Regions from separate parts of the Actinoplanes sp. NPDC051346 genome, predicted to be linked through region 1. Evidence: riboswitches for the same ligand, from Rfam matches in the RefSeq annotation. Region 1 holds a riboswitch; the other holds the start of a gene.

Region 1 (14,616 bases):
CGGTGAAGTGGGTGCCGCCCAGTTCGTGGGTGATCACCAGCGAGTCGTGGAGCAGTTTCGCGCCGCGGTCGACCACCGCCGCGTCGGTGCTGGAGACGTCGGCGTCGAAGGCCAGCCCGCGCGAGCAGGCCACCGACAGGCCGTTGTCGCGCAGCAGCGAGCGGGTGGCCGGCACGTCGAGGTTGAGGGAGTCGTGCAGGGAGAATTCGAGCAGGTCGAAGCCGGTGCGGGCGGTCTGGCTGATCGCGTACGCGACGGAGGCGGGCGAGGTGTCGCCGGCCCAGACCAGGGCGTGCACGCCGAGGGGATTGCGCAGCTGCATCGGGGGTGTCCTTCGCGGGGTCAGGCGCTCTTGGCGCCGGTGATGAGGGCGACGATCTCCTCGCCGGTGGTGTCCGCCGTGCGGCGCCCGCCGACGCAGCGCCCGGCGCGCATCACCCAGACCTGGTCGCTGAGCGCCATGACCTGGACGAAGTTGTGGCTGATCAGCAGCACGGCGTGGCCGTCGTCGCGCAGCTTGCGGATGAGGCCCTCGACCCGGGCGGTCTCCTGGACGCCGAGCGCGGCGGTGGGCTCGTCCATGATCACCAGTCGGGACTCGAAGCCGGCGGCGCGGCAGATGGCCACGGCCTGGCGCTGGCCGCCGGAGAGGCGGCGGACCCGGCTGCGGACGGCGGGCACGTTCACGGCGAGGGTGGACACCATGCGCTGGGCCTCGCGCTGCATGCCCCGGCGGTCGAGCACGGCCAGCGGCCCGAGCCGGTGCACCATCTCGCGGTTGAGGAACAGGTTCTGCCACACGGTCAGGTCCTCGACCAGGGCGAGGTTCTGGTGCACGGTCTCGATGCCGGCCTCCCGCGCGTCCTCGGGGGACTTGAAGTGCAGTTCCTTGCCGTCGAGGGAGATCGTGCCCGCGTCGGGGCGGTGGATGCCGGCGACGCACCGCACGAGGGTGGACTTGCCGGCGCCGTTGTCGCCGACCAGGGCGGTGATCTCGCCGGGTCGCAGGGTGAGCGAGACGTCCACGAGGGCACGCACGCTGCCGAAGGAGAGGGACACGCCGTCGGTGGAGAGCAGTGGGGTCATTTCTGGAACCTCGTGAGCAGGGCGGCCAGCACCACGACGACGCCGACGGCGAGCGGTTGGTAGAACTGCGAGACGCCGAGCAGGGTCAGGCCGTTGGTCAGGGCCGTCAGCAGCAGGGCGCCGATCACCGGGCCGGTGATCGTGGCGCGGCCGCCGAGCAGGCTGACGCCGCCCAGAACCACCGCGGCCACCGAGTTGAGCAGGAACGAGGTGTTGGAGGCGGGCTCGGCCGCGCCGACGCGGGCGATCAGCAGGATCGCGCCCAGGCCGGCGAGCAGCCCGGAGATGGCGTACACGGCGATCTTGACGCGGGCCGTGCTGATGCCGGTGGCGGTGGCCGCCTCGGCCGACCCGCCGGTGGCCAGCACGTGGGTGCCGAAGCGGGTGTGGAACAGCAGGGTGTGCGCGATCACGGCGATGACGGCGGCGATGACGACGCTCCAGCCGATCATGCCCAGGCCGCCGGTGGACAGGCGCAGCAGGAAGGTGTCGATGATGGTCACCGGCCTGCCGTCCGCGAGCACCAGGGCGGCGCCGGAGGCGGCGGAGAGCATGCCGAGGGTCACGATGAAGTCGGTGATCTTTCCTCGGGCGATGATGAAGCCGTTGAGCAGCCCGGTGAGCAGCCCGGTGGCGAGCGCGGCGAGCAGCGCCCCGGCCAGGCCCCAGCTCGCATAGGTCGCGCCGAAGACGACGGCGGCCAGCGTCATCATCGACGCCACCGACAGGTCGATGCCGCCGGTGGCGACCACGAACGTCTGGCCCACCGCGAGGACGACCAGGATGGCGGAGGCGATCAGCATCGATCGGACGTTGCCGCTGGACAGGAACGTCGGGTTGAGGATCTGGAACAGGATCACCAGGGCGATGAGGCCGACCAGGGCGGCCCACTCGGCCCAGAAGCCGATGTCCTTGAACCGGTGGGTCCAGGGTTCGGTGTCGCGCGCGGCGACGGCTGCGGTTGTCATGGTCGTCATCCGCCGATCAGGGCCTTGAACGGGTCCTCGTAGTCGCCGAACGGCTTCGGCGTGCTGGCGAGCGCCTTGTCGGCGTTCTCCTTGGTGACCAGCTCGACGGGCGCTTCGACGCTGGCGGGCAGGGTCTTGCCGGCCGCGGCCGCCTGGCAGGCCTCCATGCCCATCAGACCGATCGCGTACGGGTACTGCGCGACGACCGCGTCGATCCCGCCGCTCTTGACCGCCGTGAGCGCGTCCTTGTTGCCGTCCACGCTGATGATGTGGACCTTGCCGGTCTTGCCGGCGTTGGCGACCGCCTGGGCGACGCCGAGCCCCATGTCGTCGTTGGCGACGAAGAAGCCGGCCAGGTCGCTGTGGGCCTGCATGACGTTGGTGGCCTGGGTCAACGCCTCCTGGCGTTCCCAGTTGGCGGCGACGGTCTGGACGAGTTGCAGCTTGCCGCTGACGGCCTTGGTGAAGCCGTCCACGCGGGCGCCGCTGGTCACGTCGCCGGCGATGCCGCCGATCGCGGCCACCTTGGCGTTCGCGGGCACGAGGGTCGCCATGTGCGCGCCGGCCTTCTCACCGGCGGACTCGTTGTTGGTGCCGATGTAGGTGGCCGGGGTGGCGCTGGCGGCCTTCGCGGCCGAGGCGTCAACGGGGCTGTCGATGTTGACGATGGTCTTCTTCTGCGCGGCGAGCTGGGCGAGGCCCTGCACCAGGTTGGTCCCGGTGATCGGGTTGACGATGTAGCAGCTGAAGTCCTGCCCCGCCAACGCCGTGAGCCGGTCGGCCTGGCCGGCGGTGTCGGTGATGGAGTTGGCGGCCTGGACCGTCGGAGTGATTCCGGCGGTGGCGCCCTGGTCCTTGATGCCCTGCTCCATGGACTGGAAGAACGGGTTGTCGAGGCCCTTGATCACGGCGGCGATCTTGGCCTGGCCGCCGGCAGTCGAGCCCGAGCCCGAGTCAGAGGAGCAGGCGGTGAGCAGGACGAGAGCGGTAGCGGTCGCGGTCGCCGCGATCGCCCGGTATGGCGCGGAGTGGGGCATGGGGGGTCCTTCCGTATGCCAGTCGATACGTGTCGATGAAGTTTCGTTGATTAGATGCTTGACTTATAACTTCTGTCAAGCAAAAGAGTGGAGTCTTTTGCATAGTGCCTAGACGTAATAGGATCGCGGCGTGAGCATCAGCCCCCCGACCCCCGGGGTCTCCGCCGCCGGCCTCGGCGAGGTCCTCGCCCTCTTCCGCGCCCAGCCCAGCCTCACCCGCGCCGACGTCATGCAGCAGACCGGGCTGTCGCGCTCGACGGTCAACCAGCGGCTCGACGCCCTGCTCGCGGCCCAACTGGTGATCCCCGGCGGCGAGGGCTCGCCGACCGGTGGGCGCCCGGCCAGCCGGTTCACGTTCCACCACGAGCGAGGCGTGCTGCTCGTCGCGGACATCGGCGCCACCGGGATGCGTACGGCGCTGTGCAACCTGCGCGGCGAGGTCAGCGCCGAGCGGGAACGGGTCGTCGACGTCGCCACCGGCCCGCAAGCGGTGCTCGGCGCGGCGGAGGAGATGTTCGCCGCCCTGCTCGCCGCCGCCGGCCGGTCCGCCGACGACGTGCACGGCATCGGCATCGACGTGCCCGGCCCGGTCGACTTCGACAGCGGCCAGGTGGTCAGCCCGCCGATCATGAACGGCTGGGACCGCTACGACATCCCGGGCTGGTTCGCCGGCCGCTACGACTGCCCGGTCCTGGTCGACAAGGACGTCAACGCGATGGCGTTCGGCGAGCACCGCAGCATTTATCCCGAGGTCCGCCAGTTGCTGATGCTCAAGGCCGGCACGGGCGTCGGTGCCGGAATGATCATCGGGGGAGAGGTCTACCGGGGCGCCGACGGCGCGGCGGGCGACATCGGGCACATCCAGGTCGCCGTCGACGACGCCGAGAGCGAGCCGCTCTGCCGCTGCGGCAACACCGGCTGCGTCGAGGCGTACGCGGGCGGCTGGGCCCTGGTCCGCGACCTGCGCGAGGCCGGACGCGACGTCGCTTCGGTCGACGACGCGGTCACGCTGATCCGCACCGGCGATCTCACGGCCGTGCGGCTCGCCCGCCGGGCCGGGCGCATCATCGGGCACGCCATCGCCGACTCCGTCAGCCTGTTCAACCCACGGGTCATCGTGATCGGTGGTCAGCTCGCCCGCATCGAGGAGCAGCTGTTCGCCGGCATTCGGGAGATGGTCTACCGACGGTCGCTGCCGCTGGCGACGCGCAACCTGCAGATCGTGGCGACCAAGCTGGACACCCGCTCCGGACTGGTGGGCCTGGCCCTGCTCCTGGCCGACGGCATCTTCGCGCCGGACCGGGTGGGTGCCCTGATCAGCCGGGTCTGACGACCCGGGCCGTGGGCGCCGGGGTCACGATCAGGCGGGAGGGCGGACCGCGCCCGTGCGGGTCACAGCCCGAGCCGCAGGGCGGTCACGCCCGCCGGAGACAGCGGCCGGGCGGTGGCCCGCACGAGGTCGGCGTGGATGGTCGTCGGGAGCTGCGTCCCGAGCGCGCACAGCGACGGGTAGTGGTCGAGCACGTCGCGGTGGCTCAGCGCGCCCACGCCGATCAGCAGGCCGTTGATCGCGCCCGGCGTGCGGGCCAGCTCAGCGCAGAGCTCCATGCGCCACACCGGATCGCCGATGTGGGTGGCGAACTCCCGCGCGATCCGGGTACCCGCCGGGCAGCCCTCCTCCGGCGCGGCGTGCCGGCCGGACGGGGCCAGCACCGGCGCCGGGCGTACCGCGACGCCGAGCCGCAGTGCCAGCTCGGGCAGGGTGAGCACCGCCAGCCCGAAGGCGCAGGTGTCGCACAGCCGCTGGAAGGTGTCGGCGTGCACGACGGCCGCGGGCCGCCGGCATCCGGCGGCGGCCCCGCAGGTGGTGTCCATGATGATCTCGGCGAGCCGTCCCGACTCGTCGAAGCGCCCCACACCGGAGAACATCGCCGGTGTCTCTCGGTAACGGGCAAGGGCGGCCCGCTCACTGCCGTAGCCATCGGGATCCACGCCGATGCGCGGAACGCCCTGCTGAGACTGGAGCTGGATGAGTCGGAACATCCTGGTCACTCCCGGGGGTGTCGAAGGACGGTGCATCCCCGGATACGGGCCAGATCCTCCGACGGTTCATTCCCTACGCTGGGTATAAGAAAAGTTGCCCTTCCGCCGCTGAGCAGTCAGTCTGAGGCAGTCGAATGTCACTGCGTGTAACGCGTAGGTCGCGGCGGTGAGGGCGGCGAGCATGCCGACGAGGATTGCCGTCACCTCGCCGTCGAGGGTGCGCCAGGCGGTCGGCAGGGCCGTGATGCCGAGCAGGAGTCCCGCCCCGCAGGCGGACTCGACGAGCCGACGCGCGCGGTCTGAGGTCATGGTGACCACCCTGCCGTCACGGTGGGTGCGCGCGCTTCCCTCCAGAGCCGGATCAACTCTATGACTTTCGGCAGAGGGCGCAGGCGTCGCGGGTAGGGTCGAAAACCCTAAAATGCCGCATTCCGTACGCGTGAGGCCTACCGTGGGACAGGTGGCCGCTCTCCGGCGGCGACACCCCGCCATCGGCGAAAGGTGACCCCATGACCGTGCAGATCCCCGCCGCCCGGTACGAAGACCTCGCCGACCACCTCGCCGCCCGGATCGAACGGCGCCTCGCCCTGCTCGCGGACGAACTGGAGCACGCGGGCGTCGTCGCATACGGGGCGGACCGGGGCCTGGCGACCCGGGGCGGAACAGTGCGAATGACCGTCGCCGATATGGCTGCGGTCGTCGCCGCAGTCGTGCTGGACACCGCTGAAACTGCCCCGTAACGTGGCCTGAGCGGCGCGGATGTGCGCCGCCGCACCCTGCGGAAGAGTTGTCCAAACCACAAAGCTCGCCGGGTCGCAGACCGATAATGGTCATGTCCGGAAGCCTGTGGGAGGGAAATACGGTGACCGTCACGGCGCCGTCGGCATGGGAGACCATGCCGGCGTTGATGTATCACTCCGTGTCCGCGGTCGCCGGTCCGATGCGCGACCTCGCGGTGCCGCCGAAGCGGCTCGCCGAACAGCTGGCCGCGCTCACCGCCGCCGGCTACCGGCTCGTCGGGCTCACCGAGGCCCTCGACCTGCTCGAGCAGGGATGCACCGACAAGCTGCTCGCGGTGACCTTCGACGACGGCTACCGCGACTTCCTCACCCAGGCCGTGCCGATGCTCGCCGAGGCCGGCGCGGGCGCCACGCTCTACGCCTCGGTCGGCCACCTCGGCGCCTACGCCGACTGGCTGGGCCGCTGGTCGCCCGACTTCGGCAAGCTGCTGACCTGGGACGAACTGGCCGAGGTCGCCGACGCCGGCATCGAGATCGGCAACCACAGCCTGATCCACCACCCCCTCGACGTGCTGCCCGCCGACGTCCTGCGCGAGGAGACGACGCGCAGCAAGGACGAACTGGAACAGCGCATCGGCCAGCGGGTGCGCAGCTTCGCCTACCCGCACGGCTACAACGGCGCGAAGGTGCGCGCCGCGGTGCTGGCGGCGGGACACGACAACGCCACCGAGGTGGGCCGGCGCCTGCACACGCCGGGCGAGCGGCGGTTCGCCGTACCCCGCCTGCAGCCCACCCCGGACATGACCGGCGCCGACCTGGTGGCCCTGGTCGCGGGCGGCGGCTCGCCGCTGGTGCCGCGACTCAAGCAGCTGGCCCAGCCGGGCTGGCGGGTGGTCCGTCGGCTCGCCCGCGCCGCGGGACGGAACCTGACATGAGCCCCTCCCACCGCGACGCCACCCCCGCCCACCGTGGCACCCGCCGCGCACCGGGCCGGGCGCTGAGCCGCCGCACCATGCTCGGCCTCGGTGCCCTCGTGGCGGTGCCCGCGTCCACCCTCGGCGCGCTGCAGTTGCGCTCGAAGGACACCGCGGCCGAGGCGACCACCTCGCCCGGGCGGTCCTCGGGCCCGAAGCCGTCGGCGAGCGCCGCCCCACCAGCGGTGGTGGCGAAGGGCGGCGGCACCGTGCCGTTCCGGCCGGGCAAGGCCATGCTCGGCGCGTACCTCTCCCTGTCCGATCGGACCACGGCGCAGGCGCAGACGCTGCGCCGCGAGCAGCTCGGCCGCGACGAGCGGATCGCGCACGTCTTCTACGACTGGGCCGACCTGCTGCCCACCTCGATCGCGGGCCTGCCCGCGCAGGCCTTCCCGATGATCTCCTGGCGGGGCACCAAGCTCGCCGACATCACCTCCGGCGCCAGCGACGAGCTGATCGCCCGCACCGCCCGACGGCTCAAGAGCCTGGGTCGGCCGGTGCTGCTGCGCTGGGGCTGGGAGATGAACGGCGACTGGTACGCCTGGTCGCCCTCGCGCAACGGCAAGGACCCGGCCGGCTACATCCAGTCGTGGCGCCGGATCCACGGCATCTTCGCCGAGCAGGGCGCCACCAACGTCTCGTGGGTGTGGAGCCTCAACTGGAACTCGTCGCCGGCGGCCGACTGGAACACCTTCGCGGCGTTGTACCCGGGCGACAAGTACGTCGACTGGGTCGGCGTCTCGGGTTACAACCTGCACCGCGAGGCGCCCGACAAGCTGTTCGGGCCCATCTACCGCTCGTACGCCGCCCGCAAGCCCATCATGATCACCGAGGTGGGCTCCGTGGACCGGGGCGGGCGCACCAAGGCGGACTGGATCACGCTCCTCGCCCAGTGGGTGGAGGCGCACCCGGCGGTGGGCGGCGTCGTGTGGTTCGACACCGACACCCACCCCGGGTACGCGGAGAAGTGGCGCGTCGACACCGACGCGGCGTCGCTCGCGGCGTACGTGGCGATGGCGAAGAGCGCCCGCTTCAGCGGCTGACGGCCGGCCCCGGCGGCCCGCCACGCGATGTCTCACGCGGTTCGCGGCGACCCCCGGGACCGGCGGTGCTCATCGGCTGGCCTTCTCCGCGGCCTCGATCGCGTTGCGGAACAGCATCGCCACGGTCGTCGGGCCGACGCCGCCGACCCGCGGGGTGAGCGCGCCGGCCACCTCGGCGACCTCCTCCGCCACGTCCGGCAGCAGCCGGCGGCCCTCGTAGCGCACGCCCGCACCGATGACGGTCGCGCCGGGGCGCACGTGCTCGGGCTGGATGATGCCGGGCACGCCCGCGGCGGCGACGAGGACGTCGGCGCGTCGGGTGTAGCGCTGCCAGTCCGGCACTCCGGTGTGCACCACGGTCACGGCGGCGTTGGCGGTCGGGCGCTTCTGCGACAGCAGCATGGCCAGCGGCCGGCCGATCGTGGCGCCGCGACCCAGGATGACCACCTCGCGCCCGGCCACCGGGATCTCGTAGTGGGCCAGCAGCGCCTCGATGCCGGCCGGGGTGCACGGCCGCGGCCCGGGCAGCCCGACGGACAGCCGGCCCAGGTTGAGCGGGTGCATGCCGTCGACGTCCTTGTCGGGGTCCACGGTCATCAGCGCGGTGTCGTAGTCGATGTGGGCCGGCGGCGGGTACTGGATCAGCAGGGCGTGCACCGACCGGTCGGCGTTCAGCCGATCGATCACCCGGTGCAGCTCGTCCTGGGTGGCGCTGGCCGGCAGATGCTCGTGCGGGCTGACGAAGCCGAGTTCGGCGGCCTGGCGCTGCTTGATCCGGATGTAGCCGGCGCTGGCGTCGTCGTCACCGATGAGGATGGTGGCCAGCGAGGGCTGCACGCCGCCCTCGCGGAGCTTGGCCACCCGCTGTGCCACGTCGGCCAGGACGGCGTCGGCGACGGGCTTGCCGGGCAGCAGCCGTGCCTCGTGAGCCGGCGCCGGAGGGGTTTCGGACATGCGCGTCTCCCAGACCGTGGGCACCCAGGCGGACGGCGCCCACGACGAGCTCCCCGATGGTGGTCCATCCTCGATGCCGCCAGTCGCGTGACGCGGACAAGTATGCCGTGCCCCGGAGAGCGCCCCGGAACGTGTCACCCCGGGGTGCGCTCCGCCTAGGCGACCGCGCTGATGAACAGCGTCCGGTAGGCCGTGGTGTCACCGGCCCGGAAGAGGCTCACGGTCATCCGCTGGTCGCCCGGCATGGTGAGGTTCTCGGACCAGGTCCCGTCGGCGCTCACCGCGATGATCCGGCGCGTCGGCGGCGTGCCGGTCGCCCCGGCCACCGTCAGCGTGTACGGGGCGTCCGCGTCGAGCAGCCCGCGCACCGACACCGCCACGACCCGGTTGCCCTGCGAGTCCACCGGCCCGGACGGCGCGGCGGACAGTGCCGTCACCGGTGTGTCGAACAACGCCCGGGAGGTGCCGAAGGACAGCCAGCTCGCGCCCGCGAGGATCGCGAGGACCAGGGCCAACGGCAGCAGCTGCCGCGCCAGGCGGTAGCGCTGAGCCTTCTCGGTCGCGGTCACCTCGCTCACGGGCTCGGACGGCGCCACCGACATGACGATCGTGTGTGCCTCGGCGACCGCCTCCGCGTCCCGGGCGGAGAGTCGCGGGGCCGGTGTCGCCTCGGCGACCGCGACCTCCTCCTCAACGGGTTGCGGTGCGACGGCGGCACGACGCGGCCGCAGCGCGGCGACGAGCAGGGCCACCAGCGTGACGCCCGCCGTGGCGACGGTCCACGCCGGCCGGTCCAGGTCGGCGCCCGTCAGGTGGATCCCCAGCCCGGCGACGATCAGCACGCCCAGGCTGAGCGCCGGGGCGAGCAGGGTGCGCTCGACCGACGTGAGCATGCGGCCGGTGAACAACGCGCCGGTCAGGGCCATGCCGGGCAGGGCGAAGCCGAGCAGCAGCCCGCCGGCGACGGCCAGCGGCGCGGGCCCGGCGAGCACGGCGGCGCCGGCGGCCACGGTCAGCACCGCCAGGATCCGGGTGAGCATCGGGTTCACGAGGCCCCCATGCGATAGACGCGAACGGTGCCGTTGTCGTAGAGCCGGTCGACCTCCCGCAGCGAGTCGAACTTGGAGATCTGCGTCGTGCTCAGCGGCCGGGTGATGGAGCCCGCGTTCGGGTCGTTCTCGAAGTAGGCCTCGCCCTCCGGCAGCTGCTCCGACAGCCGCCGGTCCACGACCAGGTACTGCAGGTACAGGCCGGCGACGAGCTGCTCCTGCGCCAGGCCCCACTCGTCGGCGTAGTAGAGCGGACCGACCTCGCGCACCGGGTCCTGGCGGCCGTAGGTGGAGGCCAGCGACACCGACGTCACGTCGCCGCCGACCCGGTTGCCCCTGCCCAGGGTCCGTCGCTGCCAGTCCGCGGCGTCCACCCCGTACGCGTCGACGGACCGTTCGAAGCCGCCGGCCAGGTACGGGCCCGGCAGGATCGACTGCAACGGCGGCCAGCCGCCCGCCCGGGCGCCGATCATCAGCAGGGTGATCATCGCGGAGCCGGCGGCGACCCGGCTGTAGAGGTTCCACCCGCCCGGGGCGACGACGTCGATCGCCGGCGCCGCGGCTCGCCACCGGTGTCCCTCGGCGTCCTTCGCCGGGATGAGCTGCACGCCGCGAACCAGGGCGATCGCCGCCAGAATGGAGATCGGCACGTAGGTGAAGGTGGAGAGCCGCCCGGCGATCTCGGGGCCGTTCTGCCCGAGGAAGCGCACGCCGTTGCCGGCGAAGAAGATGGCGCCGCCGACGACGGCCGCCCAGCGCCAGTAGTCCCGGTCGTGCCGGTGGACCATGTCGCGGACCAGGGCCAGATAGAGCACGAAGAGTCCGAGCAGGCCGGTGCCCTGCACGACGAGCTGCCCGACGCTGACCGCCGCCGTGGTGGAGGAGGCCTCCTCGCGGCCGCTGAGCAGGTTCGAGATGGTCTGCTGGACCTGGTCGATCGGCGCCTCGAGGTAACCGAGCACGTCCCGCGCCACGGTGAATATCCATGCGGCCACGAGAGCCGCCGCCACCGCCGGCATGATCAGGGCACTCCACCGCCGGGGCCGCTGCACGACCAGCTCCGCCGCGGCGAGCAGCAGCAGCGTGAGCACCAGCGCGAAGGCGGTGACGTGGTGGCTCACCGTGGTCAGCGCGATGGCTCCCACCGCCAGCGCCACATACTCCCGGCCGCCCTCGACGCGCCACCGCCGGACCGCCCAGATGGTCAGCATGAAGAACGGCAGCGCGGCGGTCTGGTAGAGGAACATCGAATTGAAGAAGAGATAGTGCAAAGCGGTCGCGTACGTGGCGCAGCAGACCCCGGCGACGGCGGGGGAGTTGCTCGCCCGCAGCACCGCGGCGAACAGCACCGCGACGAAGACCAGGTGCGCGATGCCGGCGACGATGACCCCGGCCGCGGTCACCGGCAGGCCCGTCATCGACGTGACCGCCGCGCCCATCTCCGCCAGGCCGGGGAAGTGCACCGCCGGCGGAAGGGCCGGGTTCGGCTGGAACAGCTCGCCGGACTCGACGATGATCGACGACGCGAGCCAGTGCTGCAGCTCGTCGGGGAAGCGGAACTGGTCCGGGCTGTACATCCACTTCAGCAGGTACTGGTGCAGCGCCAGCCCCATGACCAGCAGGAACGACTCGGCCACCCCGGCCATGCGGCGGCTGAGCAGCCGCACCACGACCGGCGTGAAGACCACGACCTGACCCACCCAGTACGCGAACTGCGCGTTGCCGGTGCTGACCCGGCCGCCGGCGTACGCGAGGGCGACCATGAGCACGCCCAGCGCGGAGATCGTCAGCACCGCCGGGGCGTGGCCGAGGTCCAGCGGCTCCCGGCGGGGCCGGGCGGGCTTCGGGGCCCGGCCGGGGTCCGGCGCGCCGATCAGCCGGGTGAACCTGCCGGCCTTGCGTCCCGGCACGACCGGGATGATGGCGGTGACGGCGTCCGCCGGGGGCGGCTTGAGCAGGGCGGCGGGCAGCGCGACGGTCTCGTCGGCGGGCCGGGACAGGATGACCATGGTCTCGTCGACCGAGTCGCCGGCCTCCGCGCCCACCTTCCCCGTCTTCTCCGCCTTGACCGACTTGTCTGCCTTATCCGAAACGCCGGGCTTAGGCGCGGCGGTGGGCTTGGGCGCGGCGGCGGACTTGGGTGCGGCGGCGGGCTTGGGCGCGACCGTGGGTTTGGGTGCGGCCGTGGGTGTGGGCGCGGGCAGCACGACCGTGTCGTCAGGGGAGGCCGGCGTCGCGGCCTTCCCGGAGGGCGGGGGGAGCGCGATCGTGGTGTCGTCGGACGGCTTGTTGTCCGCGGCGGCGGGCCGCAGCTTGAGCACCATGGTCTCGTCCGGGTCATCCTTGGGCTGCGCCGCGGGCAGCCTCATCACGACGGTCTCGTCGGGATCACCCTCAACCTCGACCTCAGGTCGAGACTTGCCACCCTCACCCTCGACCTCACGTTGAGGGTTCTGGCTCTTTTCGGGCTCAGAGTCTGCTTTGTCCGCAGTCTTGGGCTCGCCGGCGCCCAGGGGGATGGGCTTCTTCGGCACGCCCGACGTGGTCTGGAGGTCGGCCGTCGCCGGGCCGTCCGCGCCGTCCGGCACACCGGGGCGCACCCGCGACGAAGCCGGCCGCGTACGGTCGTCGTCGTCCTTGGCTCGCGCCGGCTCGGCCGCGCGCTGGTCAGCCATGGTTCGGGCCTCCCCGGCGGGGTCGGGGGCCCCGGTCGACCGGATCTCGCCGCTCGGGGCCTCGTGGTGCGGATGGGGTACTGCCGGCCGCAGCGCCGGCTCCTCCGGTTTCGGATCGGGCGCGGTCAGCATCCGGCCGCCGCCCCACGCCGCGGGCGGGCGGCGCCGCGGTGACCCGCCGTTCGCCACATATGTACCGAGAATGCCCGGTGCGCGGGCGACTGTCCGGAGAACGGCGGAGTCACCACGATCAGCGGCCGCTCCGGGTCTTGGCCCGGGCCGCGCGCCGGCCCTTCAGGTACGCCCGCGGGCCGGCCAGCATGCCCCGACGGTTGGCCGTCAGCAGCTCACGGGGGAAGTCCTCGCGCAGCGTCGACACCCGCAGGCTGTCCTTGCTCGTCAGGTCCCGCAGCGCGCCCGGGGCGAGTTTCAGCAGCGGCCACAGCAGGCCGGGGCGCTTCATCAGCAGGCTCGTGTAGGCGGCGGTCAGCCCGGCGCCGTACCCGACCATCTGCTTGTGCAGCCCTTCGAGGTCACGCCGGTGGTAGTGGTGGGTGACCGCGGTGGGTTGGTAGACGATCGTGCCGCCACCGACCAGCACCTGGGTGAAGGCGAGGGTGTCCTCCGAGCCCATGGCGGGGGTTCCCGCGCCCAGCGCGGTGTCCCAGCCGCCGATGCGCTCGATGACGCCGGGCCGGAAGGTCATGTTCGCGCCGGTGCCGAACGGCGGCAGCGGGTACAGCGGGCTCTGGATGTGCGCGGTCGCCGGGCTGAAGACGTCCGGCTTGAAGCCGCGACCCTTGCTGTGCCCGCCGAACTGCTCGAACCACAGCTGCGCCTGCGTCTCCAGCTCGGCCGGGACGATCACGCCGGAGACCACGTCGGCCTCGGGGTGGTCGGCCAGGGCGCGGGCGACCTCGGCGAGCCAGTTCGGGTCGGCGTACTCGTCGTCGTCGATCCAGGCGAGGATCTCGCCGGGCGCGGCGGCGACGGCGGCGTTGCGGGCGAAGGACAGGCCGGCCTTCGGCTCCTTGAGATAGGTGACCGGGCCGCGGCGGGCCGCCGAGCGGACCACCTCGGCGGTGGCGTCGGTGACCGGCGCGTTGTCCACGACCAGCACGCGGAAGTCCGGGTACGCCTGGGTGAGCAGGCTGTCCAGGCAGCGGGCCAGCGCGCCGGGCCGCTCCCGGGTGCAGATCACCACGGTGATCGGCGGGGCGTCGGCGAGCACCTCGCGGCGCCGGGCGAGGAAGGCCGGCTCGGTCGCGGGGGTGAAGCCGTCCATCGGCAGGCCGGTCAGCCCCAGGCCGGCGAGGCGCGGCGCCAGCGTCGCCCCCAACTCGCCGTCGATGGCGGCGGACAGGTCGGCCGGGCTCAAACCCTCTGCGGGTACGTCGATCAGCACGGTGCCGAGCGGCTCGGTGAAGAGGCGCACCAGCACCCAGGCCCGCAACACCCGGCGCCCGTCGGGCCCGACCGCGGCGAGGTGGGGCAGCGGCTCGGAGAGCTCGACGTCGAGGACGGCGGCCGGAAGTTGTTCGCCGGTGGGCTCGAAGGCGGGGGCGGTGATCATCTCGTCGGCGCGCAGCGGCGGCTGCCAGGCGGTGCCGCTGACGTCGGTGCCGTTGTTCAGTCCGGCGGTCATCGGGTCGCTCCCACGGTCTCGAGGCTGGGCTGCGTGCGGCGGGCGGCGATCGTCTCCACCAGACCGCCCCATCCGGCGGCGGCGACACCGGCGAGCACCCCGCCGGCCTTCAGGGCGTGGTGCAGTCCCCGGCCGCGACCGGCGGCGAGGAGGTTGCGGACCACGGCCTTGGGCAGGGAGCGCAGGTAGTCACGCTCCGAGCCGAGGCTCTCCGAGCCGTCGAGCAGGCCGGCCATCGCGACCTTGCCCCGGCCCTCGGCGTAGCAGCGGCGCACGAACCAGGCGAAGGTGGACCGCTCGGCGGGCACCTCGTGGCGGATCACCGCGTCGGGGACGTACATCCAGTGGCCGCCGTTCAGGCCGCTCATCCGCAGGCACAGCTCGGTGTCCTCGGGCCGGTTC
Region 2 (14,616 bases), on a different contig from region 1:
CCTCGCTGGCGGTCACCATCGGCACGCTCGCCCTCTATCGCGGCCTCGCCTTCGTCGTGCTCGGCGACGGCGCGGTGGCGGACTTCCCGTGGAACTACACCGGCTGGGTCACCGGCACGATCGGCGGCGGCGCCGTACCGAATGTGCTGATCCTGATCCTCGCCCTGGCCGTCATCGCCGGGGTCATCCTGCACGCGACGCCGTTCGGCCGATCGCTCTACGCGATCGGCGCGAACGCTCAGGCCGCCCACTTCTCCGGCATCCGGGTCGCCCGCACCAAATTCTGGCTGTACGTCGCCAGCGGCACGATCGCCGGCCTGGTCGGCGTGCTGTGGACGCTGCGCTACTCCAGCGCCCGCGCGGACAACGGCGCCGGTCTCGATCTCGCCGTGGTCGCCGCGGTGCTGCTCGGCGGCGTCTCGATCTTCGGCGGCAAGGGCACCCTGCCCGGCGTCCTCGCCGGCGTGGTGCTGCTCGCCGCCCTCCAGAACGCCCTGCGGCTCCAGGACGTGTCGGGACAGGCCCTCAACATCGTCACCGGCGCGCTGCTCGTGCTCTCGGTGCTTCTCCCCAACCTCGCCTCATCGATCCGCTCCACCTGGCACCGGCGGAAGCTCCGCCAGGCCGCCGCTCACTGAATCCCCCCTCGCAATAGGAGTGCGCCATGCTTCGTACCCATCACCGACTACTCGCCGCTGCCAGCGCCTCACTCCTCGTTGTCGGCCTGGCCGCCTGCGGCGGCACCACCAAAGACAGTGCCTCGAACAGTGGCGCCGCCGGGCAACCCGGCGCCTCCGCCGACCCGAACGCGGCGATCAAGACGGGCCTGAAGATCGCCTATCTGCCCAAGCAGCTGAACAACCCGTACTCGGACGTGGAGACCGGCGGCGGCAAGGTGGCGGTCGGCGAGCTGAAGGGCGAGTACAAGCTCGTCGGCCCCAACGACGCGAGCGCCTCTTCCCAGGTCAGCTACATCAACACGCTGATCCAGCAGCAGCAGGACGTGATCGTGGTGGCGGCCAACGACCCCAACGCGGTCTGCCCGTCGCTCAACCAGGCCCGCCAGGCGGGCATCAAGGTGGTGTCGTTCGACTCGGACGCCTCCAAGGACTGCCGCGACGCGTTCATCAACCAGGCCACCACCCAGGGCATCGGCGAGAGCCTCGTGAAGATGGCGAGCGAGCTGGCCGGCGGCGAGGGCGAGATCGCCGTCCTCTCGGCCACCCCGAACGCCACGAACCAGAACGCGTGGATCGAGGTCATGAAGAAAGAGCTGGCCAAGCCGGAGTACGCGAAGCTCAAGCTCGTCAAGACCGCGTACGGCAACGACGACGACCAGAAGTCGTTCCAGGAGGCGCAGGGCCTGCTGCAGTCGTACCCGAATCTGAAGGTGATCGTCTCTCCCACCACCGTGGGCATCGCCGCGGCCTCGCGCTACGTCAGCTCGTCCAACTACAAGGGCAAGGTGGCGATCACCGGCCTGGGGCTGCCGAACCAGATGCGGGAGTACGTCAAGGACGGCACGGTGAAGAAGTTCGCGCTGTGGAACCCGGCCGACATCGGATACCTGGCCGCCTTCGCCGGCGCCTCACTCGCCTCCGGAAAGATCACCGGCAAGGAGGGCGAGAAGTTCACCGCCGGCAAGCTCGGCGAATACACCATCGGCAAGGACGGCGAGATCGTCCTCGGCCCGCCCACCGAGTTCACCGCCGAAAACATCGACAAATTCAACTTCTGAGTAATGAGGTACTGCTTCCAACTCCAGATCCGCCCGGAACGGATCGGCGAGTACGTGAAGCGCCACGAGGCCGTGTGGCCCGAGATGCAGGACGCACTCCGGGCCACCGGCTGGCGCAACTACTCCCTGTTCCTGCGCACCGACGGCCTCCTGATCGGCTACGTCGAGGCGGACGACCTGGCGGCCTCCCAGTCGGCGATGGCGGCGCTGGAGGTCAACACCCGGTGGCAGGCGGAGATGGCGCCGTTCTTCGCGGGCACCGCGCCCGGCGACGGCTTCCCGCTGCTGACCGAGGTCTTCCACCTCGCAGAAACCCCGGAAGAAGAGTGACACCAATGACCGACCTCGCCGCAGTCAAGCGGGCGCTCGCCGCGCAGCGCATCGAGACCCCGTCGTGGGCCTTCGGCAACTCCGGCACGCGGTTCAAGGTCTTCGCCCAGCCGGGCGTCCCCCGCAGTCCCGAGGAGAAGATCGCCGACGCCGCCACCGTGCACCGTTTCACGGGAATCACGCCGACGGTCGCCCTGCACATCCCCTGGGACAAGGTGGACGACTACCGCGCCCTCGCCGAGTACGCGGCCTCGCTCGGTGTCGGCATCGGCGCCATCAACACCAACGTCTTCCAGGACGACGACTACAAGCTCGGCTCGGTCACCAACCCGGACGCCGGGATCCGCCGCAAGGCGACCGACCACCTGCTCGAAGCCGTCGCCGTCATGGATCAGACCGGATCGCGGGACCTCAAGCTGTGGTTCTCCGACGGCATCAACTACCCGGGGCAGGACGACCTGCGCAACCGCCAGGACCGCCTGGCCGAGTCGCTGCGCGAAACGTACGACCGCCTCGGCGAGCACCAGCGCATCCTGCTGGAGTACAAGCTCTTCGAGCCGGCCTTCTACGCCACCGACATTCCCGACTGGGGCACGTCGTACGCCCACTGTGTCGAACTGGGCGACAAGGCGACGGTCTGCATCGACACGGGCCACCACGCCCCCGGCACCAACATCGAGTTCATCGTGGCGTTCCTCCTGCGGCAGCGGAAGCTCGGCGCCTTCGACTTCAACAGCCGCTTCTACGCCGACGACGACCTGATGGCCGGCGCGGCCGACCCGTTCCAGCTCTTCCGGATCATGTACGAGATCGTCCGTGGCGGGGCGCTCCATCCCGCGTACGGTATCAACTTCATGCTGGACCAATGTCACAACATAGAGATGAAGGTACCGGCCATCATCCGGTCTGTTCTCAACATTCAGGAGGCGACTGCGAAGGCCCTGCTGGTGGATCGCGCCGCCCTCACCACCGCCCAGGCCGAGGGAGACGTCCTGGAGGCGAACGCGATCCTGATGGACGCATACAACACCGATGTGCGGCCGCTGCTCGGAGAGGTGCGCGCGGACCAGGGACTCGACCCGGATCCGGTGCGGGCTTATCGCCGCAGCGGCTACCAGGAGAAGATCACCGCCGACCGGGTCGGCGGTGAGCAGGCCGGCTGGGGAGCCTAGAGTTCCACCTCCGTAGCTACAACGGGGGATATCTATGCGCAGGCACCACCGATGGTTGATCGCAGCTCTGACCGTTGTGGGGGTAATCCCCGCGGCGCTGTCCGCACCGGCGCCGGCCGAGGCCGCGCCACCGTCGCCGTCCGCCGCAGGCGCCGTGTTGCGCTACCTGACCAATCTGCCCAACGGCACCCGGGACAGGGTCGTCTCGGGGAGCTTCGGACATTTCGGCGACGAATACAGCCTGGACGGTGCACAGCGGATCCGGCGCGTCACCGGCCAGAACCCGGGATTGCTCGGGTGCGACTACTGGTCCCAGCTGACCATCGCGAAATTCGATTCCACCTGCAACAAGGCCTTGATCCGGCATTGGCGCGGCGGCGGACTTGCCACGGTGAACACGCACTTCCCCGCACCCGGCACTCCGGGCCACGACCTCAAGGACAAGGTCGTGCTCGCCGATCTTTGGAAGCCGGGGACCGCGGCGCACCACGACTGGATCGGCCATTCCAAGAGCTATCTGCCCCAACTGGCGGCCGGCCTCCGGGAGCTCCGCGACGCCGGGGTTCCGGTGCTGTTCCGGCCCTTCCACGAGATGAACGGCGACTGGTTCTGGTGGGGCAAGCAGAACCCGACGGCCTTCACCGACCTGTGGCGGCGGACCTATGACTACCTGTCCCGTCAGGGACTGGACAACCTGATCTGGGTCTATTCGGCCAACCACGGCGTCGGCGGCTACACCGACTACTACCCCGGCGCCAAGTATGCCGACATCGTCGGCTTGGACGCCTATCTCGACGACCCCGGTGCGACGCGGGGATACGCCGAGCTGCTCACGCTCGGCAAGCCGTTCGCTTTCACCGAGATCGGTCCGAACAACGACCCGGATCGCCTCAACAAGGGGCAGTTCGACTATCAGCGGTGGATCACCGCGATCGCCACGAAGTTCCCCCGGACCGCCTACTTCCTGGCCTGGAACAAGGACCTGGGACCCGAGGGCAACCTCAACGCCACCGGCCTGATGAACCACCCGTGGGTGGTGAACCACGGTGAGATCGACATGTCCACCGTGCCCCTGGCGACGGACTTCGAGGCGACCGAAGCCGGCTGGACCGGAGTCAACATCGCCGCCGGACCCTGGTCCGTCGAGGAGGGTGCGGCCACCGGCAGCCACTCCCTGAAGGCGGACGTCGACCTGTCCCGAGGTGAGGCGTTCCTGAACCGGAAGGCCCCCCGCGACCTCCGAGGCCGGTCCACGCTGAGAGTCTCCGCCCGGCACGCCGACTGGGGCACCTACACCGCACCGATGACCGCCAAGCTCTATGTCCGCACCGGGCCCGAGGAGACCTGGCACGACGGCGGCGCCACCGCCATCGGCACCGGAGTGACCTACCTGACCCTGCCGCTCACGGCGGTGCCCGACCTCGGCGACGTTCGGGAGGTCGGGGTGGCCTTCACCCCGGCACCCGGCAGCCACGAGAGATCCGCGATCTACGTCGACGATCTCGGCGCCGACCGCATCCTGGAGGACTTCGAACTCGGCGCGGCCGGCTGGGCCGGCGGCATCCACGAAGGCGCCCCGTGGTCCACACTCGACTGGAAGCTTCCGGGAGAACGCAACCTCTTCGCATTCATGAACACCACCCTCGGCGAGACCAACCTGAGCAACGCCCAGGCCCGGGATCTGCGAGGCCACCGTCGGCTGTCCGCCACCGTCCGGCATGCCGCCAACGCGCCCATGACGGCCAAGGTGTACGTCCGTACGGGATCGGCCAGAACCTGGCATGACGGCGGAGCGACCCCGATCGGCGCCGCCCCCACGACACTCACGATCGACCTGGCGACCATTGCCGACCTCCATCGGGTCGTGGAGATCGGAGTCGCCTACACGCCCGCGTTGGGCAGCACCGACACGGAGGCGGCCATCTACCTGGACACGGTGACTCTCGATTGATCCCACCGCCCCGGAGTCGTTTCCCGCGACAAGATCAGGGGCAGGGATGCGGACACGTGTTGTCGAACCGGGAGGACATCATGCTCCGCGCTCGCACCACCGTCGCCACCGCCACGCTGGCCAGCCTGACCCTCGGCATCGCGGCCTGCGGCACCGAGGGCCCTTCCACCGCCGCCGCGGTGGAAGGGCCCTCCCCGTCCCCGGCCGTCCGAGCCACCACCGCAGAGTCTGCCCAGCAATCCCCGCCGGCCACCCCGGCGGCTCCCGGCAGTCCGATCCTGCGCGGTAAGCGGCAGGTCGTCATCGCGCCGGTGGGAAGCTTCGAATCCGTGCTGGCCGTCGACACCAAGGGGCGGATGAACGCCACCGACGGCCCATCCGAGTACAGCCTGTTCGTCTTCGTCCCGGCCCGGGACGGCAAACACCTGATCCGAACCGCCAAGGCCGGCACCGGCGGCGAACCGTCCTGTATGGGCATTCGGAACAACGGCTCCGCTCCCCTGACGGTGGTCGCCGCCGCCTGCGACGCCGGCCGCGACGGCCAGCTGTTCACCGTCGCCACGGCGAAGGACGCGGCGAAAAAGGATGAGCCGGCATACACGATCAGCAATGGGGACGCCTTCCTGCTGCTGACGCCGCAAGACGACCTGATCGCCCAGGAACCCGGCGATGCTCCGTCCGGCACCACCTTCACCCTTGTCGACAATGGCTCCGCCCCGACCTGAGCCGCCGCGCTCCCGCCGCCGCCAGCACCAGCGCGGCCACGACGGTGTCGATCAGCGCCGGCGCCGAGTACGAGGGCCGGGTTCGGTTCAACCCGCCGATCTCCGGCGTGGCGGGCAGCGGTATCGCGGAACTGGTGCTGCCGCCGTCGGCGGGCCCGCTCACCGCCCAGATCACTGTCACGCAACCGGACGGCAGGTCCACCACGGAGTCTCGGTCGGAGGCATCCAAGGCAGCAGCGGAACGGATCCGGCCGAGTATGACGCCGTGCTCACCAAGGCGCTTGGCGGCCGCGCGTTCGACCTCCAGATCCTGCGCGGCTGGTTGGCCAGCGCTCTGGTCGAGGGCGGAATTCCCTGAAAGAAGCCCAGGTCACGGTGCCCTGGACAAGCCGATCGCCGTCGCGCTCGACAAGTCCGGCAAGGGCACCGTCACTCTCGTCCCGGACGTGGCCGCGACGGTGACCGCGTACGCCGCGGACGGCACCAAAATGGGTTCGACGCCGGTCACCACGGTCCTGACCTTCGGGCCGGGCGGCCCGATCGGAGAGCGGCCGGAGACCCGGGTCGTGCCCTGAGGCGATCACGCTCGGGGTGGAAGTCGGTGAAGAGTCACCTCGCCGAGGTGGCCTTCACCGATCTCGGCGGTCATGTAGGTGCAGTAGGGCTGGCGCCGGCGATCCGTCGGACTGCCCGGGTTGAGCAGCCGTAAGCCGTTCTCGGCCGTGGTGTCCCAGGGAATGTGCGAGTGGCCGAAGACCAGGACGTCGACGTCCGGGAAGTTTTCCGCGCAGCGGCGCTCCCGGCCGTCGGCGTCGCCGGTCTCGTGGATCACGGCCAGGCGGACGCCGTCGAGGGTGGCCCGGGCGATCTCCGGCAGGCGGGCGCGCAGCGCCGGGCCGTCGTTGTTGCCGTAGCACGCGATCAGGCGTTTCGCGCGCGCCGAGAAGGCGTCCAGTGTGGCCTCGTCCACCCAGTCGCCGGCGTGGACCACCACGTCGGCGGCGTCGATGGCGGCCCACAGCTCGGCCGGGAGGTCGCGGGCGCGCTTCGGGAGGTGGGTGTCGGTCGTGAGGACCAGCAGCATGCGGCTAACCCTAGGCCGTCAGCTCTCCCGAGCCGCGCGGGATCAGGGTCGTGGGGATGGTGATTTCGCGGGGCTCGCCGTCGTGGCCGTCCAGGCGTTCGAAGAGGGCGCGTGCCGCCGCCCGGCCCATCGCGGCCGGATCCTGGGCGACCACCGTGATCGCCGGTTCCAGCAGGTCGGCGAGGGGTAGGTCGCCGAAGGCGACGAGGGCGATCCGCCGGTGCAGGCCCGCGTGGCGCAGCGCTCGCAGCGCGCCGACGGTGATCCGATGGTGCGTGGTGAGCAGTGCGGTCGGGGGCTCCGCGAGCGCCAGCAGGGCCGTCGTGACGGCGGGCGAGCGGGGGCCCGGGTCGACGGCCTCGCAGGTTGGCAAGCCGGCTTCGCGCATCGCGTCGCGGTAGCCCTGCCGGCGGCTACGGGCGGTGGCGATGCGTGGGGCGGCGCCGAGGAACGCTATCCGGCGGTGTCCGTGGGCGATCAGGTGGCGGGTGGCGGACGCGGCCCCGGACCGGTTCGTGGCCACGACGGTGTCCGCCCGGTAGCCGGTGGCCGGGCGGTCGACGAACACCACCGGGGTCCCGGGGTGCAGTTCGTGGGAGAGATAGCCCTGGTCGGCGGCGGCCGGCGCCAGGATCAGTCCGTCGGTGTGCCGGCGCGCGAAGGCGGTCGCAAGCTCCCGTTCCCGGTCCGGATTCTCGTCCAGGCTGCCGGTCATCACGTGCACCCCGCGCGGGTGGGCTTCGTCCTCGACCGCGCGGTGCAGGATCGCCGAGAACGGGTCGCCGGCGTCGGTGAGCAGCAGGCCTATCGTTCCGGTCCGCCAGTCGCTGCGGCGGAGCATGGTCGCGCCCAGGTTCGGGCGGTAGCCGAGCTCGGCGACGGCGGCGCGGACGCGGGTGGCCAGGGCCGGGTCCACCGTGGTCTCGCCGTTCACCACGCGGGACACGGTCTTGAGGCTGACGCCCGCGCGGCGGGCGACGTCGTTCATCGTGGGCCGCCCCATCTCTCCCCCAGATGATCACTGGCTGCAACTGCCCGAGCACCAATTGTTGACAGTCGATGCCCTGAGACGTCTACTGCAAGACAACGTTGTCTCTCTATTCCTGCTAAATCGATTAGGAGGAGACATGCGTGGCTCACCGCTGATCAAGAGACGTCTCACACCCGCGCTGGCCGCCGTGACCCTGGTGCTGGGCGCGGCGGCCTGCGGCGACGGATCGGGTGGGGGTGACCAGGTCGTCGGCCTCATCACCAAGACCGCCACGAACCCCTTCTTCGTCAAGATGAAGGACGGCGCGCGGGAGGCCGCGAGGCAGCAGGGTGTGGAACTGCAGTCGTTCGCGGGCAAGCAGGACGGCGACAACGAGGCCCAGGTGCAGGCCATCGAGAACCTCATGTCGTTCGGAGCCAAGGGCTTCCTCATCACCCCGAACGACTCCAAGGCGATCGTCCCGTCCATCGACAGGGCGAGGCAGCAGGGCATGCTCGTCATCGCCCTCGACACGCCGACCGACCCGGCCGACGCCGTCGATGCCACCTTCGCCACCGACAACTACCAGGCCGGCAAGCTCATCGGGCAGTGGGCCAAGGCCAAGTTCGACGCCGACGGCAAGCAGGCGAAGATCGCCATGCTGGACCTCAACGCCAACCAGGTGTCCGTCGACGTCAAGCGCGACCAGGGATTCCTCGACGGCTTCGGCATCGCGGTCGGCGACGCCAACCGGATCGGCGACGAGAGCGACCCGCGGATCGTCGGCCACGACGTGACCGACGGCGCCGAGGACGGCGGGCGTACGGCCATGGAGAACCTGCTGCAGAAGGACCCGTCGATCAACCTCGTCTACACGATCAACGAGCCCGCGGCGGCGGGGGCGTACCAGGCGCTGAAGGCCGCCGGCAAGGACAAGGACGTCACCATCGTCTCCGTCGACGGTGGCTGCCCCGGCGTCGATAACGTCGCCAAGGGCGTCATCGGCGCGACCTCCATGCAGTTCCCGCTGAAGATGGCGGCGCTGGGCGTCGAGGCCGTGACCGCGTTCGCCAGGGACGGCACCAAGCCCCAGGCGACCGCCGGCAAGGACTTCGTCGACACCGGCACCCAGTTGATCACCGACGACCCGCAGCCCGGCGTGGAGGCCAAGGACTCCGCGTGGGGCAAGCAGAACTGTTGGGGCTGACCATGGCAACAGCTATCGAAAGCACGCCCGACTTCGACGTCAACCGACACGACTCGCTCGGCCTGCGCATCCAGCACGTCCTGCACGGCAACCCGGTCCTCGGCCCGCTGGCCGTCCTGATCGTCGCCGTCATCGCCTTCTCGCTGGTCAACACCCGATTCTTCTCGGCCGCGAACCTGTCGCTGGTGCTGGCCCAGGTGACCGTCATCGCGACGCTCGCCCTCGGTCAGACGCTGGTGATCCTGACCGCCGGGATCGACCTGGCGGCCGGCGCCATCGCGGTCTTCTCGTCGGTGCTGATGGCGAGCTTCTGCACCGACCTCGGCATGCCCGGAGCGCTGGCACTGCTGCTCGGCTTCGCCTGCGGCACGGCCATGGGCGCCCTGAACGGCTTCCTGGTGACCCGGCTCAAGCTGCCACCGTTCATCGTCACGCTCGGCACCCTGACCATCCTCTTCTCGCTGAACTCGGTGGTCTCCAGGAGCGAGACGGTCCGCGGCTCCGACATGCCGTCGATCATGACCTGGACGGGCACCACGATCCCGATCGGGGGCTTCCGGCTCACGTACGGATCGATCATCATGTTGGCGCTCTTCGCTTATTTCTTCTACGCCTTGCGCTCCACAGCCTGGGGCAAGCATGTGTACGCCACGGGCGACGACGTCGAGGCGGCCCGGCTGGCGGGCATCCGCACCAACCGGGTGCTGTTCTCGGTCTACACGGTCGCCGGCCTGCTCTACGCGATCGGTGGCTGGATCCTCATCGGCCGGTTGGCGTCGGCCAGCCCCAACGTCGGCGTGGACTACAACCTCGACTCCATCACCGCCGTCGTGCTCGGCGGCACGAGCCTCTTCGGCGGCCGGGGCGGCGTGCTCGGCACCCTCATCGGCGCCCTGATCGTCGGCGTTTTCCGCAACGGCCTTCAGCTCGCGGGCGTCGAGGTGGTCTGGCAGGGCTTCGCCATCGGCCTGCTGGTGCTCGTCGCCGTCTCCCTCGACCAGTGGATCAGGAAGGTGAAAACGTGACCGCTTCCAAGCCCACTCCTGTTGTCGAGGCGCGCGGGCTCACCAAGCGATACGGCCGGGTCACGGCCATCGAGAGCGGCGACCTCGAGCTCTACCCCGGCGAGATCCTCGCGGTCATCGGCGACAACGGCGCCGGCAAGTCGAGCCTGATCAAGGCGTTGTCCGGGGCGCTGATCCCGGACAGCGGAGAGATCTACCTTGACGGGCAGCGCGTCCACTTCCGCAATCCGATGGAGGCGCGCGAGGCCGGCATCGAGACCGTTTACCAGACCCTGGCCGTCGCGCCGGGTCTCGACATCGCCGACAACCTGTTCCTCGGGCGCGAGGAGCGCCGCAGCGGCCCGCTCGGCACGATCTTCCGGATGCTCGACCGCAAACACATGCGCTCGGAGGCCCGCCGACACATGTCGGAGCTCGGCATCGGCACCCTGCAGAACATCGGCCAGGCGGTGGAGTCGCTCTCCGGCGGTCAGCGCCAGGCGGTGGCGGTCGCGCGCTCGGCGGCCTTCGGCAGCAAGGTGGTGATCCTCGACGAGCCGACCGCCGCGCTCGGCGTCAAGGAGGGCAACCGCGTCCTCCAACTGATCCGCGACGTCCGCGACCGCGGCCTGCCGGTGATCCTGATCAGCCACAACATGCCGCACGTCTTCGAGGTGGCCGACCGCATCCACATCCAGCGCCTGGGCCGCCGGGCGACGGTGATCACCCCGAAGTCGCATTCCATGTCGGAGGCGGTCGCCATCATGACCGGCGCCGCCCCGCCGCCACCCCCGGTGGCCTGAGGAGGAACGGGCCCGCGAGCGGGCCCGTTCCGCACCGCTGTCAGTTGCCGAGGTCGACGCTCGGGTAGAGCGGGAAACCGGCGAGCAGCTCGGTCGCCTGCTTGCTGATCCGGTCGGCCACGGCCGCGTCCAGGTCGAACTTGGCCTTGGAGGCGCCGGCCTTCGTCTGCGACAGGACCGCGTGCATCAGCTCGGCGATCTGGTCCATCTCCGCCGTGCCGAGGCCGCGGGTGGTCAGGGCCGGGGTGCCGACGCGGATGCCCGAGGTGTACCAGGCGCCGTTCGGGTCCTGCGGGATCGAGTTGCGGTTGGTGACGATGCCGCTGTCCAGCAGTGCCTGCTCGGCCTGGCGGCCGGTCAGGCCGTACTTGTCGACGTCGACCAGCACGAGGTGGTTGTCGGTGCCGCCGCTGACCACCGTCGCGCCGCGCTTCATCAGGCCCTCGGCGAGCGCCTGGCTGTTGTCGACGATGCGCTGGGCGTAGTCGGCGAACTCCGGGCGCCGGGCCTCGGCGAAGGCGATCGCCTTGGCCGCCATGACGTGGCCGAGCGGGCCGCCGAGAACCATCGGGCAGCCGCGGTCGACCTGGTCGGCGAGCTCCGGCTGGCAGAACACCGCGCCGCCCCGCGGGCCGCGCAGGCTCTTGTGGGTCGTCGTGGTGACGATGTGGGCGTGCTCGATCGGGTTGAAGTCGCCGGTGAAGACCTTGCCCGCGACCAGGCCCGCGAAGTGCGCCATGTCGACCATGAAGGTCGCGCCCACCTCCTCGGCGATCTCGCGCATGATCCGGAAGTTGACCTTGCGCGGGTACGCCGAGTAGCCGCCGACGATGATCAGCGGCTTGAACTCGCGCGCCGACTCGCGCAGGGCGGCGTAGTCGATCTGGCCGGTGGCCGGGTCCACGCCGTAGCTGCGCTGGTCGAACATCTTGCCGGAGATGTTGGGGCGGAAGCCGTGGGTGAGGTGGCCGCCCGCGTCGAGCGACATGCCCAGCATGCGCTGGTTGCCGAACGCCTGGCGCAGCTCGGCCCACTCGGCGTCGGTGAGGTCGTTGACGTTGCGCTTCTGCACCTTGGCCAGCGCCGGCGCCTCGACCCGGTCGGCGAGCACGGCCCAGTACGCGACGAGGTTGGCGTCGATGCCGGAGTGCGGCTGCACATACGCGTACGGCGCGCCGAAGAGCGCCTTGGCGTGCTCGACGGCGACCGACTCGACGGTGTCGACATTCTGGCAGCCGGCGTAGAAGCGGCGGCCGATGGTGCCCTCGGCGTACTTGTCGGAGAGCCAGTTGCCCATCGCGAGCAGCACGGCGGGGGACGCGTAGTTCTCGGACGCGATCAGCTTGAGGGACTCCCGCTGATCGTTCAGCTCCTTGGCGATCGCGTCGGCGATCCGGGGCTCGACGGCGCGCACAGCGTCCAGCGCGGCGCGGAAAGCGGTCGATTCGGCGTTGAGCTCAGACATCGGACCTCCCTATCACAGGTGAAGAGGCCCAGGCGCGCGGCGGTCACCCCGGTGGGTGGGACCGCTCCCCGATGGTCATCCATCTTCCACAGCGCCAGTCACGGCCCGCCGACGAGCATACCGGCGACCCGCGACTACGTGACCGCGAGGTTCGCCAGCTCCGCGTCGCCGGGACGCCAGCCCTCGACCACGACCGCGACATAGCGCGCGCGGGCGCCCAGCGGGCCGTACCTGCGGCCGTCCGTGGAGGCTTCCAGCCGGTGCGGTCGCCGCCGACCGCGGGTCCAGGTGAGCGCGACCTTCGCGACGGGAATCACCGCGCCGAGGTCGACCACCATGCGCCCCGCGGCACCCGGGCGCCACGACGTCGCCGGGTCGCCGTCGACGGCGAAGTCCGGGGAGGTCATGTTCTCCGGCAGCGGCGAGGTCGGGAAGGTCGTCCGGCCCCGGGCGAGGTCGGCGGTCGGCGTGAGGGCGCCCGGCACCGACACGCTGCGGGATTTGCCGGCGGGCACGCGTACGGTCTTTTCCCATGATCCGCGGTGCAGCGTGACCACCGCCCGACGCTGAGCGGGAGCGGTGACCGTGACGTGCTGGGAATCCCTGACCGTGAACCGGGTGCCCGGCGGCGGGTCGCCGGCGACAGTGAAGCGGGGCGGTTCCACCCGGGCGGTGCCCCCGTCGAGGCTGGCCGTCCACTCGAGTCCCCGCTTGGTCAGCACCTGCTCGCCCCGGAAGAGGCCGCGCTGCGCGGGCAGGCGCACGGTCACGTCGCGGACGGGCTCCGCGGAGAGGTTGAAGACGCTCAGGTGGCCGTCCGCGTCGCTGACCGCGAGCCCCTCGGCGGTGGGCATCGGTCGGGCGGCGAGCCGGGCGAGATCCGTGCGGCCGCCCGCATACCCCTCGAGGAGCGGCGCCGGTGCGCTGACCGAGGTCGCCGTCACCGTGATCCGGCCGTCGCCGCCGTGGGTCACGATCCCGGCGCGCCCGTCGATGCCGACCCAGCGGGCCGTCGTGCGGGTCTGCGGGACCTCTGCCGCATCCTCCCAGGTCCGACCGTCGGTCGAGGTCTGGATGACGAACCTCTTGCCATAGGCGGCGTCCCACGCGATGCGCGCGCCGGCGACCCGGACCGCCGAGCCGAGGTCGACGGCGAGCCAGCTGTCGGCCCGGCCGCGCTCCTCGGGCGCGACCGACCAGCGGGTGCTCGGATTGCCGTCGGTGGCGTGGCGCGCCGGATTCCAGGGGTCGTCCGAGGAGGCGGTCGGCATCGCGCCCTGGGCTAGGTCGGCGCCAGTCACGTCGAGGACGGCGAAGCCCCAGAGGGAATAGCCCTCCGCGGTGGCCGGCTCGCGGCCGAGCATGCGGACGTACCGGGCCCGGCGCGCGGCGAACGGGATGTCGCCGATCAGCTGGTCGGGCAGCTCGGCCCGGCCGCCCGCGTAGGTGAAGGTGCGGGCACCGTCGAGCCCGGGGATGCCCGGCATGGCGAAGGTGAACAGGCTGAGGCCGCCCTCGCCGGGCAGGCCCGTGCTGGCGTAGACGACGGTGCCGGTCGGCAGCGTGGTGAAGCCCGCGTAGCCGCCGTTCACGGCGAGGACGGTCGCGGTCGCGTCGACCCCGTCACGGACCCGGCTGTACGCCCTCGTCCAGTGGCTCGACGGGGTGACGTCGGCGGGCAGGAACGCCGGAACACGCGTGTCGACGAGCCAGTTGTCGTGGTTCGGCTGCCAGAGGAACTTGACGAAGTCCGGCTTGGTGACCGCCGCGGCGAAGGCGCTCGCCGACTGGTGCGCGGTGAGCCCGACGTCGCCGCCGAAGTCGCGGGTCCCTGCCGCGCGGCGGAAGAACTGCTCCCGGGAGACCGGCGGCACGGGCTTGGCGCGCAGCTTGTGGAAGAGGTACGCGATGGCCAGCTCGGCTCGGGCCTCGGGCTCCTCCTTCTCCTCGGCGCTGAACTTCGTCAGCCGGTGCTCGGGCGCGAAGCGCAGATAGGGCATCAGGCGCTCGGCGAGGTCCGCCTCGGCGCGGGCCGCGTCGCGGTCGCCGTGGACCTGGGCGAGGAACGCGAGCGGGAGCACGTTGCGGCCGTACAGGTGGTAGCGGTCCGCGGCCATCGGCATGACCGGCTCGCCCGCGTCGCTGGCCAGCAGCCGCAGGGTGCGCC

Evidence for each region. A riboswitch is a leader RNA that binds a small molecule or an ion and turns the genes downstream of it on or off. The one in region 1 is predicted to bind ZMP and ZTP.
Region 2: linked by a shared signal. The riboswitch ahead of AB0M36_RS33910 (glycine hydroxymethyltransferase) and the one ahead of AB0M36_RS29415 (tetrahydrofolate dehydrogenase/cyclohydrolase catalytic domain-containing protein) in region 1 are both predicted to bind ZMP and ZTP.

Annotation. Positions count from the first base shown of each region.
Region 1 is NZ_JBFBAJ010000013.1:240,406-255,021, reverse strand. It holds gene AB0M36_RS29465 (sugar phosphate isomerase/epimerase family protein) at 1-322, opposite strand, end outside; gene AB0M36_RS29460 (ATP-binding cassette domain-containing protein) at 343-1,086, opposite strand; gene AB0M36_RS29455 (ABC transporter permease) at 1,083-2,054, opposite strand; gene AB0M36_RS29450 (substrate-binding domain-containing protein) at 2,060-3,091, opposite strand; gene AB0M36_RS29445 (ROK family transcriptional regulator) at 3,222-4,421, shown strand; gene AB0M36_RS29440 (hypothetical protein) at 4,484-5,134, opposite strand; gene AB0M36_RS29435 (hypothetical protein) at 5,201-5,443, opposite strand; gene AB0M36_RS29430 (hypothetical protein) at 5,644-5,874, shown strand; gene AB0M36_RS29425 (polysaccharide deacetylase family protein) at 5,997-6,809, shown strand; gene AB0M36_RS29420 (glycosyl hydrolase) at 6,806-7,891, shown strand; gene AB0M36_RS29415 (tetrahydrofolate dehydrogenase/cyclohydrolase catalytic domain-containing protein) at 7,961-8,845, opposite strand; ZMP/ZTP riboswitch at 8,861-8,942, opposite strand; gene AB0M36_RS29410 (DUF1616 domain-containing protein) at 9,001-9,894, opposite strand; gene AB0M36_RS29405 (hypothetical protein) at 9,891-12,569, opposite strand; gene AB0M36_RS29400 (glycosyltransferase family 2 protein) at 12,820-14,214, opposite strand; gene AB0M36_RS29395 (glycosyltransferase) at 14,211-14,616, opposite strand, start outside.
Region 2 is NZ_JBFBAJ010000019.1:108,220-122,835, forward strand. It holds gene AB0M36_RS33850 (ABC transporter permease) at 1-638, shown strand, start outside; gene rhaS (rhamnose ABC transporter substrate-binding protein) at 665-1,738, shown strand; gene AB0M36_RS33860 (L-rhamnose mutarotase) at 1,742-2,068, shown strand; gene rhaI (L-rhamnose isomerase) at 2,074-3,240, shown strand; gene AB0M36_RS33870 (glycosyl hydrolase) at 3,296-5,191, shown strand; gene AB0M36_RS33875 (hypothetical protein) at 5,248-5,916, shown strand; gene AB0M36_RS33880 (hypothetical protein) at 6,363-6,491, shown strand; gene AB0M36_RS33885 (metallophosphoesterase) at 6,497-7,000, opposite strand; gene AB0M36_RS33890 (LacI family DNA-binding transcriptional regulator) at 7,011-7,988, opposite strand; gene AB0M36_RS33895 (sugar ABC transporter substrate-binding protein) at 8,128-9,177, shown strand; gene AB0M36_RS33900 (ABC transporter permease) at 9,150-10,202, shown strand; gene AB0M36_RS33905 (ATP-binding cassette domain-containing protein) at 10,199-10,984, shown strand; gene AB0M36_RS33910 (glycine hydroxymethyltransferase) at 11,025-12,449, opposite strand; ZMP/ZTP riboswitch at 12,469-12,561, opposite strand; gene AB0M36_RS33915 (discoidin domain-containing protein) at 12,584-14,616, opposite strand, start outside.